Regions from separate parts of the Vibrio diabolicus genome, predicted to be linked through region 2. Evidence: predicted binding sites of a transcription regulator. Region 2 holds the regulator's gene; each other region holds the start of a gene.

The links. Region 2 encodes PurR, which represses purine synthesis genes. Its sites were predicted from a motif close to TNANGNAAACGTTTNCNTNA; they were not measured.
Region 1: the regulator PurR is predicted to act here: its motif matches at 1,119-1,138, upstream of FR741_RS09200 (phosphoribosylaminoimidazolesuccinocarboxamide synthase).
Region 3: the regulator PurR is predicted to act here: its motif matches at 889-908, upstream of purT (formate-dependent phosphoribosylglycinamide formyltransferase).

Annotation. Positions count from the first base shown of each region.
Region 1 is NZ_CP042451.1:1,913,002-1,915,279, forward strand. It holds gene FR741_RS09190 (hypothetical protein) at 62-244, shown strand; gene FR741_RS09195 (SulA-like leucine-rich domain-containing protein) at 658-1,050, shown strand; gene FR741_RS09200 (phosphoribosylaminoimidazolesuccinocarboxamide synthase) at 1,255-2,278, shown strand, end outside.
Region 2 is NZ_CP042451.1:2,139,985-2,142,262, forward strand. It holds gene purR (HTH-type transcriptional repressor PurR) at 436-1,440, shown strand; cyclic di-GMP riboswitch class I at 1,726-1,815, shown strand; gene FR741_RS10190 (TfoX/Sxy family DNA transformation protein) at 1,932-2,278, shown strand, end outside.
Region 3 is NZ_CP042451.1:1,875,178-1,877,455, forward strand. It holds gene cdd (cytidine deaminase) at 1-828, shown strand, start outside; gene purT (formate-dependent phosphoribosylglycinamide formyltransferase) at 974-2,149, shown strand; gene FR741_RS09040 (thiopurine S-methyltransferase) at 2,222-2,278, opposite strand, start outside.

The DNA.
Region 1 (2,278 bases), 230 kb from region 2:
ATAATGCTCAGCGCAAAATAACACCTAACGACTCAAATTAATCTAGGTGGGGAGAAAATCAATGTTCACTGAAGAAGGCACCTGTGATTGGTGTAAAAAACCTAGTCTTGTAACTCGTCACGATTATTTAGATGGCAAGCACCATTACTCATGTAAAGCTTGTTACGACATGGCAAAAATCGACGTGCGCCTATTTAACCAAGGCGAATTGCAAATGCGCGAACGCTTGCAACGAGCGAGCTAAGCAAGACGGAATCAACGGAACTGATTTTCAAAAGCGCCTTTTAAGGCGCTTTTTTGATCGGCCAAGCCCTATTTCCAATCTCTATCTCGTATTCCCTCCTATCCTACATAGCATGTCGCATCGGTTATCAGCCCCTCTCCTACTGTATACAAACCACTGCCCGTGAAAAAACACCTGTATATACAGTAGTGACCCCCTGTATGTATCTCGTCCAATTTGCTACTCATCTCACATTTTTAAATTGATGTTAGACATATCAGAAATGAAAAATAATCAAATAAATTCAAACACTTAAAATATAATCTTTTTATTTTCTTCTCAAAAAACCGCAAATAGCTTTTGAGAAACGGGTTGATCAGGTCGCCAAAACAAACTACTGTATACACATACAGCATGTATAAAGGAACAGTAAGATGCAGTTACAAAGTCAATCTCATACATACTCTCGTTACAACGTATTGGCACAAGCAACTCAGCCCATGGCCGTTTCGGATCAGCTTCTATCTAAGCTGGCTGTTTTATCGCAGCAGAAACAATGGATTTTGTTTACAGCAGACTGCCCTCGCCCTGACTTTGAACAACTCACTGCTTCTAATATTTGCTGTAGAAACGTGATTCAAATGAAGCCTTCTCAACAGCTTTCAGAAGTCGAGATCGTGATCAAAGCCATCCGATCAGGCAATGCCAGTGCTGTTGTTGCATCAAATAAAATTGCACTTATGAATCAATCTATGTTGCGCGACATGGCGCAGCGCTATCAGTGTGAAGTCTTTTTCGTCGAAGGCAGAGTTAATAAGTACCACTAATAAGTTCGACGTTATCCATCCTGCATCTCGCCTCCTTTTTAAGGGGGCATTTTTTTGTATTAAAGAAAACAAGCAAACGTTTGCTTTTTCTCTGGCGAGTTAAAATAGTTCTGGTATGATGCCCACATTCGATTTATTCAGCGCCCAAACTTTGCTGAATATCTTCTCTTTCTGACGTTTGATTAAGATGATAGGAATGTCGCAATGAGCCTTGCTAATCAAGTACTTGCCGTCAATGACGACCTGCCAATTCGCACCCATAAACCCGTTCATAGCGGAAAAGTTCGTTCAGTTTACTGGTTAACTGAAGAAGACAGCGCCCGACTGATCAAAGAAAAAGGATACGATGTCGCTCCAGATGCGCCTTTGGCTATCATGGTGATTAGCGACCGAATCTCTGCATTCGATTGTATTTGGCATGCTGAAGGTGGTCTTAATGGTGTCCCTGGTAAAGGGGCTGCGCTTAATGCGATTTCTAATCACTGGTTCAAACTGTTCAAAGAAAATGGCTTAGCAGATAGCCATATTCTAGACATTCCTCACCCTTTTGTTTGGATTGTACAAAAAGCCAAACCGGTAAAAATAGAAGCCATCTGCCGCAAATACATCACGGGTTCGATGTGGCGCGCTTACGCAAATGGCGAGCGCGAGTTTTGTGGAATCCAACTTCCTGAAGGGTTAGGAAAAGACAAAGCACTGCCAGAGTTGCTCATGACCCCATCCACAAAAGGCATTCTAAAAGGCATTCCCGGTGTGCCAGAAGCGGACGACGTGAATATTACTCGTCAAAACATCGTAGACAACTACGAAGCATTTAACTTCTCAAGTGCCGACGATATCGCACTCTACGAAAAACTGCTGAAAGAAGGCTTTAACGTTATCAGCCAAGCGTTAGAAGAAATCGACCAAATCTTTGTCGATACCAAATTCGAATTTGGTTATGTTCATGATGCCGCTGGCAATGAAAAGCTGATTTACATGGATGAAGTGGGTACACCAGACTCGTCTCGTATATGGGATGCTAAAGAGTACCAAGCAGGTCACATCGTAGAGAACTCAAAAGAAGGTTTCCGCCAGTTCCTACTTAACCACTTCCCTGACCCAGATATCTTGCTAAACAAAGAACGTATGCCAGAGCGCGAAGCACTCGCTCGTGATAATGCTTTACCCGTCGAATCTTTGATGGCGATTTCGAGCACCTACATTGGTATTGCCGAGAAGATTACAG
Region 2 (2,278 bases):
GGGCTTCCTGTATACCTGAAATAACTGAATGTAAGTAAGTTGGGTATATTATTCGTTTGCCTTAACTTAGCTCAAAGACGCTTGGTTATTTAGCAGTCAAAATGTGACTTCAAATACACAAATCTCTTGCTGAAAACATTGCTAGTCAGTCCACATAGGGCTAAAATGTGAGCGCAAACGATTAAATATGATTTATATGTAAACCGCTGAAATATAGCGGTTTTTGTGTTTTTTAACAGGTTGATGGCAATTTCTCATCAGATAGAAAAAAGATAAAATTCATCGACCGATGCTGCTACGTACCCTTTTGTCGTGCTTGGACCAACCGCTGCCGAAACACTTAGCGCCAACCTTAGATTGCTGGGTGTAAAACCATTAGAGCATCAGGTACATCCAACACGACATATTTCAGTAGCTCGATACAGGACACCATTTATGGCCACTATAAAAGACGTTGCTCGCTTAGCCGGCGTTTCCACTACGACAGTTTCGCACGTTATCAATAAAACGCGTTTCGTTGCAGAAGCAACGCAAGAAAAAGTAATGAAAGCCGTGGACGAGTTGAATTACGCGCCAAGTGCGGTTGCACGCAGCCTAAAGTGCAACTCAACTCGTACTATTGGCATGTTAGTAACGCAGTCAACCAACCTATTCTTCTCAGAAGTGATTGACGGGGTTGAGAGCTACTGTTACCGCCAAGGCTACACTCTGATTCTGTGTAATACGGGTGGGATTTACGAAAAACAACGCGATTACATCCGTATGCTGGCTGAAAAACGTGTTGATGGCATCCTAGTGATGTGTTCTGACTTAACCGAAGAGCTTAAAGAGATGCTTGACCGTCATGCCGACATTCCTAAAGTGGTCATGGATTGGGGTCCAGAAAGCTCACAAGCGGACAAGATCATGGATAACTCAGAAGAAGGTGGCTACATCGCAACCAAACATCTGATCGACAATGGCCATACTGATATTGCTTGTCTAAGCGGTCATTTTGAAAAACTTGCTTGCCAAGAGCGCATTGCAGGTTTCCGTCGCGCGATGAGCGAAGCAAACCTAGCTGTAAATGAAGATTGGATCCTTGAAGGTAACTTTGAATGTGATACGGCCGTCTTAGTCGCAGATAAAATTACAGCAATGGACAAACGTCCGACAGCGGTATTCTGTTTTAACGACACAATGGCTTTGGGCTTAATGAGCCGCCTACAACAAAACGGTATCAAAGTTCCTGATGATATTTCAGTGATCGGCTACGACAACATCGAGCTTGCGGAATACTTCTCTCCACCGTTAACCACTATCCACCAACCTAAACGTCGTGTGGGTAAAAATGCGTTCGAGATCCTACTTGAGCGAATCAAAGATAAAGAACACGAAAAGCGAATTTTCGAAATGCAACCTGAGCTTGTAATTCGAAACACCGTGAAGAAAATGAACTAAAATTCGCCAAATATAACGATGTCAAATAAGCGCTCTAAAAGGGCGCTTATTTTTTGTATCTAAATAACTTTTCCCTGACTTAGGTTTGTTAGACAAAAAATCTCGAATCTCTAAGTCTCTGTTTTATATGTAGGTAAATCACACTCGCTCACAACCTCGAGATCATCCCGCCTTATTCTCAAATATGCACAAATATGCGCTTGTCGACACTTTTTATTGAACCAAAATCACACTTTTACGGGTAAAACGTGATGTTAATTCAATATACGAAGTATGCTCATTCTGTCACGCACAGGGCAAACCATTCGAAAGGGTGGGACGCAAAGCCTCCGGCCTGAACCATAGTACTATATGGAAGGTAGCGGGGTTACCGATGGCAAGTGTGCAAGCGATGACTTTACCCTGTAATGACATTGCTTTTGCGCATGTTTGCTACTCTCTCGGACCTGACTTTTGGTGGCGTAATATTAATTACACCGAGATAACAAAACATGGATAAACCGATACTCAAAGACTCTATGAAGCTATTTGAGGCACTTGGTAATATCAAGTCGCGCTCAATGTTTGGTGGCTTCGGACTATTCGCTGATGAAACAATGTTTGCACTAGTTGTAAATAATCAGCTTCATATAAGAGCAGACCAACAAACTTCATCTGACTTCGAGAAACAAGGGCTAAAGCCTTACGTTTATAAAAAACGTGGCTTCCCAGTCGTTACTAAGTACTACGCAATTTCCAACGATTTATGGGAGTCTAGCGAACGCTTAATCGAAGTAGCTAACCAATCGTTGAAAAAGGCAAAGCTTGAAAAAGAACAGCAAGCAACTACAAAGCCTAA
Region 3 (2,278 bases), 260 kb from region 2:
GCTCCTATCATCCAAGCTGATGATTTTGATGCTACGCTTTCAGTTCAACAGTTTGAGCAGTTGCTTTCAGCTACCGGTCTATCAGATAAAGAGCTTCGTGTTGCTCTACTTCCTTTTGCCGCAGCATATTCCTATGCTCCTCTTTCTGAATTTTATGTCGGTGCTATCGTTCGTGGTCTCTCAGGTCGCCTTTACTTCGGTGCCAACATGGAATTCTTTGGTGTTCAGTTAGGTCAAACAGTTCACGCTGAGCAGTCTGCAATTAGCCACGCTTGGATGAAAGGTGAACGTGGTATTAAAGATATCACTATTAACTTCAGCCCATGTGGTCACTGCCGTCAGTTCATGAACGAGTTATCTACCGCAAACGAGCTTAAAATTCAGCTCCCAGAACGCGAAGAAAAGTCGCTGCATGAATACCTACCTGAAGCCTTTGGACCAAACGATCTCGGTATCGAATCCGGCTTAATGGCAGAAGTAAAGCATCAGTTCTCATGCGATGATGAAGACACTCTAATTCAAAGCGCTGTTGAAGCGATGAACATGAGCCACTCACCATATACCAACAACTTGAGTGGCTTAGCATTAGAAATGGCTAGCGGCCGTGTATTCCAAGGTGCTTATGCGGAAAATGCGGCGTTTAACCCTAGCTTGCCGCCATTACAAGTTGCGCTGATCCAAGTACTACTTGCGGGTGAAACTTTTGACAATATCAAAGCCGCTGCTCTGGTAGAAAACTCAGAAGGCAAGATCAGTCATTTGGCTGATACGCAATCAACGTTAGAAGCGTTGAATCCAGATATTCCACTTAGTTTTGTCAACGTATAAGCGACAATTTCAGTATAAAAAGCTCTACGGCATGTAGAGCTTTTTTATTGCCTAAAAACCAAAAGCAAACGTTTGCTTTGTCATGAAACTTCAGTATGATCTCCTGCAATTTCTGTCTCACCACTCTATTTTGTAAGGGAACACTATGTTTGGCACTGCAACCAGCGCAAATGCTACCCGTGTATTACTTTTAGGCTCTGGCGAACTCGGTAAAGAAGTCGCAATTGAATGTCAGAGACTTGGTTTAGAAGTGATTGCTTGTGATCGCTATGCTAATGCTCCAGCGATGCAAGTTGCTCACCGTAGTTACGTCATCGATATGTTAGATGGAAGCGCCTTAGAAGAAGTTATTACAAAGGAACAACCTACTTACGTCGTACCTGAAATCGAAGCTATCGCAACCGACAAACTGGTAGAGCTTGAAGAAAAAGGGCTGAATGTTGTTCCAACCGCTAAGGCAACCAAGCTAACAATGAATCGTGAAGGTATCCGACGTTTGGCTGCAGAAGAACTAGAACTGACGACATCACCTTATCGTTTTGCAGATACTTTTGAAGACTTCAAAGCCGCGGTTGAGCATGTAGGCATCCCGTGCGTAGTAAAGCCAGTTATGAGTTCTTCAGGTAAAGGGCAAAGTGTCATCAAGACCGAAGACGACGTAGCAAAAGCATGGGATTACGCACAGGAAGGCGGACGTACGGGGGCAGGTCGCGTGATCGTGGAAGGTTTTATCGACTTCGATTACGAAATCACTTTATTGACCGTCAGAGCCGTTGACGGTGTTCACTTCTGTGCTCCAATTGGCCATCGTCAGGAAGATGGCGACTACCGCGAATCATGGCAACCACAAGCCATGTCAGAAAACGCAGTAAAAGCAGCAGAATACACGGCAGAGAAAGTAGTCAACGCACTCGGTGGCTACGGCATCTTTGGTGTAGAGTTATTTGTTAAAGGCGATAAGGTCATTTTCAATGAGGTCTCTCCTCGCCCACACGATACAGGCATGGTCACTATGATTTCTCAGGAAATGTCAGAGTTTGCTCTCCACGTACGTGCATTTACCGGAATGCCGATTAATAATATCGTACAATATGGTCCATCTGCGTCGGCCGTTATTCTTGGTCAAGGGACTTCTACAAACATTCGCTTTGACAACCTAACCAAAGCCTTAGCTCAACCTCAAACGCAAGTTCGTCTATTCGGCAAGCCAGAAATCGATGGTCGCCGTCGTTTAGGTGTTGTCCTTACGCGACGAAAAACCACCGAAGAGGCCGTTCAAGGTGCTATTGAAAGTGCATCAAAAGTGAATATCACTTATTAAACGAGCTCCAATCGTACAAAAAAACAGCGCAGCTCTAATTGCTGCGCTATTTCGTTTTACAAACCAAAAAAACTATTCACTCTCGATTAGGTACACTTCTTCAGAGAAGCGACTTAAGCCTTTTTTCGC